DNA from 3 places in the Pantoea sp. X-Soil-YNGN-785 genome. Region 3 is predicted to be linked to each of the others. Evidence: predicted binding sites of a transcription regulator. Region 3 holds the regulator's gene; each other region holds the start of a gene.
What was found. The regulator CRP, encoded in region 3, controls carbon source genes, mostly activating them, when cyclic AMP is high. The targets are predictions, from matches to a motif close to ATGTGANNNNNNTCACAT.

Region 1 (3,267 bases), 560 kb from region 3:
TGGGCCTGGTGAAAACTGAACAGCTCATCATGGCTCAGGAGGCTTTCACGCACTGTCGGCCATAACGCCACTTTAAGAAAATATTGATCGGTGAAGCGCTGACTGCCCTGATACCGGGCAATGAAATCACGCATCGCCTGTTCCACGTTGTGAAAGACGCCGTGACAGCCGCCCCACATTCCCGCCAGCAGCAGTTCGGTATGAGAGAAGTAGTCGCGCATGTGGTGGAACCAGTAAGGCGACGCCAGCCAGGCGTTAACCGCGGCCGCTTCGCGCTCCGAAAGCAGCGAGTCGGCATCGCGCACGATAAAGCGCTTCACCGTCGGATCGTCGAGCACCAGAAAACGCCACAGGGTCGGAAACAGCGTTTTCTCGTGAGACATATCGACCAGCTGGACGTGTGGCTGGTTCAGGCGCTGCCAGACATGCTGCGGCACGCTGTCATCAAGATAGATGCGGCAAACCCAGCCAGGATAGAACTCAGGCGCTACCTCAACGTTTTTAATCAGCGTTTCGCAATAGCGGGGCTGATCGCCATACAGGCAGAAAGCGATGACATTCTGGTGCGGTTGACTGAGATCGACAGGCTCAGGTTGCGGAGCGGGAAATGCAGTTCGCTGCCCCTGACTGAAACGCGCATCAGAGCGCATCAGCGACGCCAGACCAAAACGTGCCACCTCTTCCTTTTTATCCAGCCAGCCGCACACTTCGGTTAAGCCATCCAGCCAGGTTTCAGAGGCCGTGGCCTGCACAGCGGGCGGTGACTGATAAATTTTCTGGTAGATTTTGTACGATTTATTGTACTGACCCAGACGCAGCAGGCAGAGCGCGTAGTCGCTCAGCACCTGCATCTGATTGGGCATTGAGCGCAAGACTTCTTCGCAGCACCGGGCAGCCAGCGCGTGGTCACCCTGCTGCATGGCAGCGCGAAAACGTTCGGCACTGCGTTCCAGCCGGGCATTGATTGCCGCAGGATTAGCGCCAGGGACAGGACGTCGGACAGGAATCGTATTGCGCATAAAAACTCTCAGGTTTCACTGATGTTACGCGCCGTTAACTACCGGCAACAGGTTTTGAGTCTGGACAAAAAACCTGCTGCCAGACGCGGGCGTTATAATAAACGACGCGCCGCTTCGACCACAATCTTCACTGCGTCACTTTCAGTCTGCTTCATGGTAACCGCATCCGGAATCTCTTTCTGAGTGCGGTTCACAATCACGCCAGCTACCATGCCGGCTCGCAGACCCTGGCTGGCGCACATGGTTAACAGCGTTGCAGATTCCATCTCATAGTTGAGAACGCCCATCTCCTGCCACTCTTTCATCGATCCTTTGAAACGACTGACGACGCGGCCTGAAACGGTGTCGTAGCGCTCCTGGCCCGGATAGAAGGTGTCAGAAGAGGCGGTGATGCCAATGTGGGTTTTCGCGCCACAGGCTTCAGCGGCGGCAACCAGCGCGGTGGTGCAGGCGAAGTCAGCGACAGCCGGGAATTCCATCGGGGCAAAATGCAGGCTTGCTCCGTCCAGGCGAACGGACGCGGTGGTCACCAGCACATCGCCGACGTTGATGTGTGGCTGAATAGCACCTGTGGTACCGACACGCAGGAAGGTACGCACGCCAAGCTGCGCCAGCTCTTCGACCGCAATCGATGTAGAAGGACCGCCGATGCCTGTTGAGCAGACCACGACCGGCTTACCATCAAGTTTTGCCAGCCAGGAGGTAAATTCACGGTGTGAGGCGAGATGCGTGGCATCTTCCATCAATCCGGCAATTTTCTTCACACGCTCCGGGTCGCCCGGCACAATCGCCAGGGTCGCGCCCTGCAGATCGGCTTTTGTCAGGCCAAGATGGAAAACGTCAGACTGTGTCATTTTCAGACTCCTGTTAAGGGAAGGTAGCGCGTCACTCTACGCCAGCACGCCCGATAAATATGTGACAACATTCACTTAAGAAAATGAAAGTTACATTTCACGGAAGATTAAATGTGATTTTAATCACACAATTACGTCTTATTCTTCCGGATAGCCCTTAGCGAGGCTGTGTCAGGGTCGGCGCAGTGTTAAAGAGGTGGATGATTTTATTCACTGCTGATTCTGTTACCCGACACCTGGACGCAGACGCTTTACGGCCAGGCTATAGTTACGTGATTGCGCAAATGCTTGCACGGAGAGAATAATGAAACCCAGTGACACTATGGCACAAAAACCGGCGACGGGCGGCTTTGCCCCTGCCGTGCAGCCCACCGCCTCTACCACCATTATTACCGAAAGCCCGGCAATTCACTCAGGTGAAACCTCAGTGCCCAGCCAGGGCGAAAACATGCCAGCGTTTTTTGCAAAACCGCACTCAGCGGAAGGCCCATTGCCTGTGGTGCTGGTAGTGCAGGAGATCTTTGGCGTCCATGAACACATCCGGGACATCTGCCGTCGTCTGGCACTGGAAGGCTATCTGGCGATTGCACCTGAGCTCTATTTCCGCGAAGGCGACCCGACTGAGTATAACGATATCCCGACCCTGTTCAGCGAACTGGTCAGCAAAGTGCCGGATACGCAGGTGCTGGCCGATCTCGATCATGCCGCTAACTGGGCAGCACGTAACGGCGGTGATATCCGTCGCATGGGCATCACCGGTTTTTGCTGGGGTGGCCGCATTACCTGGCTCTACGCCGCGCATAACCCACAGCTACGCGCCGCGGTTGCCTGGTATGGACGATTAATCGGTGAGCGCACGCTGAAGCAACAGAAGCATCCAATTGATGTTGCGGTCGATTTGAGTGCGCCGGTGTTAGGTTTGTATGGTGGTCAGGATGACGGTATTCCATTGGAGAGCGTCGAGCAGATGCGTCAGGCGCTGCATGCCGCCAATGCGACCGCCGAGATCATCGTCTATCCCGAGGCGGGACATGCGTTTAATGCTGACTACCGCCCGAGCTACCATGCTGAATCAGCCAATGATGGCTGGCAGCGGATGCTGGCCTGGTTCAGGCAGTATGGCGTGGCAGCAAAATAAATGAACAAGGGGCGCTTCTGCGCCCCTGTTTTTGCCACCCGGTCCCTTTCCTACGCCGTCTCACCACGCAGTTTCTTTGCCGCCGTCACCATATTCGCCAGCGCCTGACGTGTTTCCGTCCAGCCACGCGTTTTCAGACCGCAGTCCGGGTTCACCCACAACCGCGCTTCCGGAATCCGTTTCGCCGCCTTCAGCAACAGTGCCTCTATCCACGCCACACTGGGAACATTAGGCGAGTGAATGTCATAGACGCCGG
Region 2 (3,267 bases), 550 kb from region 3:
GCTGGGGCGATCGGGTTAACGTCAGTTTCTCGCTGCCAACCTGCCTGGAAGTCATGGCGGGCGGCGTGTCGAAAGGACATGCGCTGGAAGCGGTCGCGAAAACGCTGGGTCACTCACTGGAGAGCTGCATTGCCTTTGGCGACGGTATGAATGATGTGGAGATGCTGAGCATGGCGGGCAAGGGCTATATCATGCAGAACGCCCATCAGCGCTTAAAAGATACGCTGCCGGAGCTGGATGTGATTGGTTCGAATGCCGATGATGCGGTGCCGCAGACACTGCGCACGCTCTATCTTGCTTAAGCAGCCTGCGTTAAAAGGGCCGGATAACCGGCCCTTTTTATTGCCGTCAGGCGAGGGTCTTTTTGTGTTTGTGTTCGCTGACCATGGTCAGTAACAGCAGAATAACCGCCAGCACACAGCCCGCAATCATCACCATAAAGCCGCCGTCCCAGCCGAAGTAATCGACGGTGTAACCGACAATGGCACTGGCCGCGACCGAGCCACCCAGGTAGCCAAACAGGCCGGTAAAGCCCGCCGCCGTCCCTGCTGCTTTTTTCGGTGCCAGCTCCAGCGCATGCAGACCAATCAGCATCACCGGACCGTAGATCAGGAAGCCAATCACGATCATGCAGGCCATGTCGACGCCAGGATTGCCCGCCGGGTTGAGCCAGTAAATCACGGTCGCAATGGTCACCAGTGTCATAAAGAATACGCCAGTCGCACCGCGATTACCCCGGAACACTTTGTCCGACATCCAGCCACACAGCAGCGTTCCCGGAATTCCCGCGTATTCATACAGGAAGTAGGCCCACGACGATTTATCCAGCGTGAAGTGTTTGACTTCGCGCAGATAGGTGGGTGACCAGTCGAGGATGCCGTAGCGCAGCAGATAGACAAAGACGTTGGCCAGCGCGATGTACCACAGCAGCTTGTTCGGCAGCACATACTTCATGAAGATCTGTTTTGCCGTCAGCTCCTCTTCGTGGCTGGCATCGTAGTCGGGCGGGTAGTCGTTTTTGTACTCTTCAATCGGCGGCAGGCCACAGGATTGCGGCGTGTCACGCATCAGCGCAAAGGCAATAATCGCAATGGCAATGGCACCAAACGCGGGCATATAGAGTGCTGCTTTCCAGTCGTTGAACCACGCCATGCCGAGCAGGAAGAGCAGTGGCGGAATACCACCGCCCACGTTATGCGCACAGTTCCAGACCGAAACGATCCTGCCGCGCTCCTTCTGCGACCACCAGTGAACCATGGTGCGTCCACAGGGTGGCCAGCCCATGCCCTGGAACCAGCCGCAGATAAACAGCAGTACGAACATCACCATGATGCTGGAGGTCGCCCAGGGGACGAATCCCATGATCAGCATCACTGCTGCGGCCAGAATCAGGCCAGCCGGTAAGAAGACGCGCGGGTTTGATCGGTCAGAGACCGAGCCCATGATGAATTTTGAAAAGCCGTAGGCAATGGAGATGCCGGACAGGGCAAACCCGAGATCGCCACGTGAAAAACCCTGCTCGACCAGATAGGGCATGGCGAGTGCGAAGTTTTTTCTGACCAGGTAGTAGGCAGCATAACCAAAGAAGATCCCGATGAAAATTTGCCAGCGCAGACGACGGTAGAGCGGATCAACGTGATCCGCCGCCACCTGCGGCTGACGTTGTGCAGGTTTAAAAATGCTCAGCATCAGTGAGGCCCTCCAGGGCACATTATGGTTTTTCATTCCCGGCAGGTTGGAGCAGGAAAGTGCAGAACAAAATGGATGCAGAATGTTCCATTTCGCGCAAAGAATAGTGTTAGTTGCGCAACGTTACTGTGATGAATGACACATTTGTTACAGTTTTATTACAGCAAGGAGCGGAAGTGATCACCGGATGGATCATTTCGCGCATTTTATCTGGCTGAAAACCTATTCTGTCGATTGATGTGTCAGGAAGTGTAAGCAGGCTATCCGGTCGGCTGTTTAATTGCCTGGATTATAATCAGATGTCAACCAGATTTCACAGCCTGACGGCGGCACATTGTTTACACTGTCGACCTGTTAATTTCGGGGTCGTTGCCGTGTTTTTATTGATTATTACCACCATTCTGTGGGCCTTTTCGTTCAGCCTGATTGGCGAATACCTCGCCGGGCAGGTGGATAGCTGGTTCTCTGTGCTGATGCGGCTGGCGCTGGCTGCGCTGGTATTTTTGCCTTTCCTGCGCTGGCGGGGTTATCGCCCTTCGACGCTACTGCTGTATATGCTGGTGGGAATGCTGCAGCTGGGCGTGATGTATCTGCTGAGCTTCGAAGCCTATCTCTACCTTAGCGTGTCAGAATTCCTGCTGTTTACGGTGATGACGCCGCTCTATGTGACGCTGATTTACGATCTGATCAGCCGTCGTCCGCTGCGCATCGGCTATATCTTCAGTGCGTTACTGGCGGTAGCGGGTGCGGCCATTATTCGCTATGACAAAGTCAGCGATCATTTCTGGTTTGGTCTGCTGTTAGTACAGCTGGCTAACATCTGCTTTGCGGCAGGCATGGTGGGCTATAAGCGTCTGCAGGAGACCCGACCCATGCCGCAGCACACGGCCTTCTCCTGGTTCTATCTGGGGGCGGTGTTGATTGCCGTCATCGCCTGGTGCGCCTGGGGCAACCCACAGAAGTTACCGACCACCTCATTGCAGTGGGGCATTCTGGTCTGGCTGGGCGTTGCGGCTTCCGGTCTCGGCTATTTTATGTGGAACTACGGTGCGACACAGGTCGATGCCGGTACGCTGGGCATAATGAATAACATGCACGTGCCCGCCGGGCTGCTGGTGAATCTGGCTATCTGGCAGCAGAAACCGCACTGGCCGAGCTTTATTGCGGGCGCGCTGGTGATCTTCGCCTCGCTGTGGGTGCATAAGCGCTGGGTGGTGGGGCGCGGTGACCGGTCATAAGGTGAAAGGGGTGCGCTGCCACAGACCATAAACAGGCTTTGAAAAGTGGCTGTTGAATGGGTGCCGCCTCCCGGGCTGGGGCGTCCGATCGCGAAGCAATCTCACCTCCCTGTCGATCGGCCGGGCCATCCCTGGCCCGGACGCTTCGCTCTTCTGACGCGCCAGCCCATGAGGTGCGACAGCCTCATCGCTGTTAAATGCGTGGCTCAGCGCGAGCATGAAGGAGGGAATGGCGGGCTGAGAAGTAAAGCGTCCGCCGCATGGCTGGCCCGGTGCTGCTCTTGTCAAAGCCCTGATGAAGCGGGAGGGAAGGGGTAGCGCAGCTGAGGAGCAAAGCGTC
Region 3 (3,267 bases):
CTGATAAAGGTGATCGCCAGCATGATCAGCAGTACCAGTGACTCCGGCACCGCCAGCCGCAGCGTGGCAGCCGCAATCACCAGTCCTGCAAAGGTGCCCAGCGCCCGGTGCTGGATACGGACGCGGGTAGCGCTGTAGCCGTTCTGGCTGACGAACATAATGGTCATCAGGATCCAGTAGGGCTTAGGGATGTTGAAGAACAGCGCCAGCGCACTGCCCAGCATCAGCATCACCGCAAAGCGACCCGCCGTGCGCAGCGCCGACGAGCGAAACGAGAGATAACTGCGCAGCGCCGGTAACAGCGGCAGGCGGCGCTGGCGGTCTGCCATCAGGTCGCGCTGGTAAAGCGGCTTCTGGGTGCGCAGCACGCGCGCAATGCGGTTGAAGTGATAAAGACAGAAGTTACCCACCGGATTATCGGGGTGCTGATGGGCGATTTTCTCCAGCGCGCCGAGCTGTTTATCCATCGCAAAGCGGTCGGGTAACTGGTGATAAAGGATGTTATCCGCCAGTACCCGCAGTCGGGCCGAGATGGTTTTGGCATTCCAGCGGATCACCGCTTCAGCATGGCTCTGCTCCACCAGCTTTTGCACCTCTTCCGGGCGGTGCAGGCTGACCGAGATATGCTCCTGCAGATCGAGTGCCACCTGAAAAGCGCGCGTCAGCCGCTTATGGCTGTGATCGCGGCTTGCCGACAGCATGTGCATCTGCTGATAACAGGTGTTGATCAGATCGACCACTTTCTGCTGGTGAGCCAGCAGCGGCGGCAGCGCTTTTTCGGGATCGGTCAGCTGCGTCAGAAGGGTATATTTGGCGTCGCAGTAGTTGGCCAGCTCGCGGTAGATCAGGCTCAGGCTCTCACGCATCGGCTGCTCTTTCCACAGCCAGAACCAGAACCAGTTAAATACCCCATACCAGAGCGTGCCGCCGATATAGAGCAGCGGAGTGACATAGATGGGCATGCGGCCAATCAGGCTGAGGGTAAAGATGGCGGCAATAAGGGTGCCGGGCAGCAGGCGACCATGCAGCGGGCTGATCTCACCGGTGACGCCAAGCAGCAAAGGCATAGCGAAGAGGATCAGCGGCAGTGGAATCGCATGCAGGGTGAGCCACTGGATCAGAAAACTGCCGAGGGCAAACAGGCTGCCGCCTACAATCAGACGTTTGAAGAAGCGTTTATGCGGAGTATCAAGACCGGCGATATTGCAGCAGGCGGGCACTAACGAGAACAGCAGACCTTTTTGCAGGTCGCCAGCCAGCCAGCCCAGCGCCACCGGCAGACAGAGCACCAGCGTTTGTCGCAAGGCGTAGTTAACTTCAGGATGGTAAATGATTCGACGCCACATCGGCCCAACACAAACAATAACGGCGTGATGTTGCCATCACGCCGTGGATGACAGGAATTAGCGGGTGCCGTAAACGACGATAGTTTTGCCGTGTGCGGAGATCAGGTTCTGATCTTCCAGCATCTTCAAAATACGGCCCACGGTTTCACGTGAACAACCCACAATCTGGCCAATTTCCTGACGAGTGATTTTAATTTGCATGCCGTCGGGATGCGTCATGGCATCTGGCTGCTTCGCCAGGTTAAGCAGAGTCTGTGCAATGCGTCCGGTGACATCGAGGAAAGCGAGATTACCCACTTTTTCAGACGTGACCTGCAGGCGACGCGCCATCTGCGAGGAGAGTCGCATCAGGATGTCGGGGTTAACCTGGATCAGCTGACGGAATTTCTTGTAAGAAATCTCCGCTACTTCGCACGCGCTTTTCGCACGTACCCAGGCGCTGCGCTCCTGACCTTCTTCGAACAGGCCAAGCTCACCAATAAAATCGCCCTGATTCAGGTAGGAAAGAATCATCTCTTTGCCTTCTTCATCTTTAATCAGAACCGCGACGGAACCTTTCACGATGTAGTAAAGCGTTTCTGCTTTTTCACCTTGGTGAATCAGCGTACTTTTGGATGGATACTTGTGAATATGGCAATGGGACAGGAACCATTCGAGTGTAGGGTCTGTTTGCGGTTTGCCGAGAACCATTCGCTATTATCCTCTGTTGTAATCGTGCCCAAAATACAGGGGGCAGTTTTCCCTGTCAGGCGGTGAAAGCTTCAAGCGTTTCCTTTTCAGGAAATTATTCGGGCCGCATCAGGCGCAGTGCGCATCATTCTTCCCGGCTTCGCCATCGGGTGACGAAAAATATTTTCAGCACTGTTTGTAGCACAGCTTTTGCCGACTGTCTTCTGTTGTCTCGCTTCAGCTACGGGCGGATTTCTCTGGATTGCTGTTTACCAGGTGAAAGCGTACTCTGGCGACAAAACAGCGTATTCCGGAGCAAAAATCATGCAGGCAAGAGTGAAATGGGTAGAAGGGCTGACATTCCTCGGAGAATCCTCATCCGGCCATCAGATACTGATGGATGGGAATTCGGGTGATAAAGCGCCCAGCCCAATGGAGATGGTGCTGATGGCGGCGGGCGGATGCAGCGCGATTGACGTGGTTTCAATTCTGCAAAAAGGCCGCAACGATGTGGCTGATTGTGAAGTAAAACTGACCTCAGAACGTCGTGAAGAGGCGCCGCGAATCTTTACGCACATCAACCTGCATTTTATCGTGAGTGGAAAAGCGCTCCAGGATAAAGCGGTCTCACGCGCCGTCGATCTTTCGGCGGAAAAATATTGCTCTGTGGCCATCATGCTGGGTAAAGGTGTGACGATTACGCATAGCTATGAGGTGGTTGAGCTGTAGTCATTGCAGACCTGCTAACTTCACTTCCAGTGTCTGCTGCAGGTTGCTTTAAGACTGTGCCTGCGCAGAGAACCGGGTCAGATCGGAAAGACGCAAAAACCGCCATCCATGGCATGCTCGGCCCGCGCAATTACGCACCTCATCCCTGAGGTGCGTCCGTAGCCGGGCCAACGCGTTGCGTTGTTCAAAAACGCTCCCGGCGTTTTTGTCCCTGGCGCGGGACGCTTTCCTCTTCTGACCCGGTTCCCTGCGTGTTGAGCTTATCTATTGCTGTCAGATTCTTTGTGCCCATGGTTTGTCTGTAGCGGTCTTACTGAAACCGGATGCGGTTGCCGGACGTGAAGCGAAGGGAGCATACGCCTGTAGCAAAGCATAGCGGGCCAGGGATGGCGGTTTTGCATCTTTGCGAAAGGCGTATGCTCCCTGAAGCCTGCTCAGCAGTAAGCCTTTATCCGCAGAAAAGCCGGTTTGACATTTTTGCGAAAGGCATCTGCTATCTGAGGGTTTTTTGCTGGCCTCTTAC

Region 1: udp (uridine phosphorylase) is a predicted target of CRP. The motif match lies at 1,985-2,002, and genes of this name have one in related genera.
Region 2: glpT (glycerol-3-phosphate transporter) is a predicted target of CRP. The motif match lies at 1,816-1,833, and genes of this name have one in related genera.

The regions. Positions count from the first base shown of each region.
Region 1 is NZ_AP035942.1:197,340-200,606, reverse strand. It holds gene AC6I8E_RS00870 (tetratricopeptide repeat protein) at 1-1,019, opposite strand, end outside; gene udp (uridine phosphorylase) at 1,112-1,873, opposite strand; gene AC6I8E_RS00860 (dienelactone hydrolase family protein) at 2,178-3,011, shown strand; gene metE (5-methyltetrahydropteroyltriglutamate--homocysteine S-methyltransferase) at 3,062-3,267, opposite strand, start outside.
Region 2 is NZ_AP035942.1:190,276-193,542, forward strand. It holds gene yigL (sugar/pyridoxal phosphate phosphatase YigL) at 1-302, shown strand, start outside; gene glpT (glycerol-3-phosphate transporter) at 349-1,689, opposite strand; gene AC6I8E_RS00840 (carboxylate/amino acid/amine transporter) at 2,064-2,927, shown strand.
Region 3 is NZ_AP035942.1:3,607,887-3,611,153, reverse strand. It holds gene AC6I8E_RS16870 (YccS/YhfK family putative transporter) at 1-1,346, opposite strand, end outside; gene crp (cAMP-activated global transcriptional regulator CRP) at 1,404-2,036, opposite strand; gene AC6I8E_RS16860 (OsmC family protein) at 2,340-2,744, shown strand; gene AC6I8E_RS16855 (phosphoribulokinase) at 3,264-3,267, opposite strand, start outside.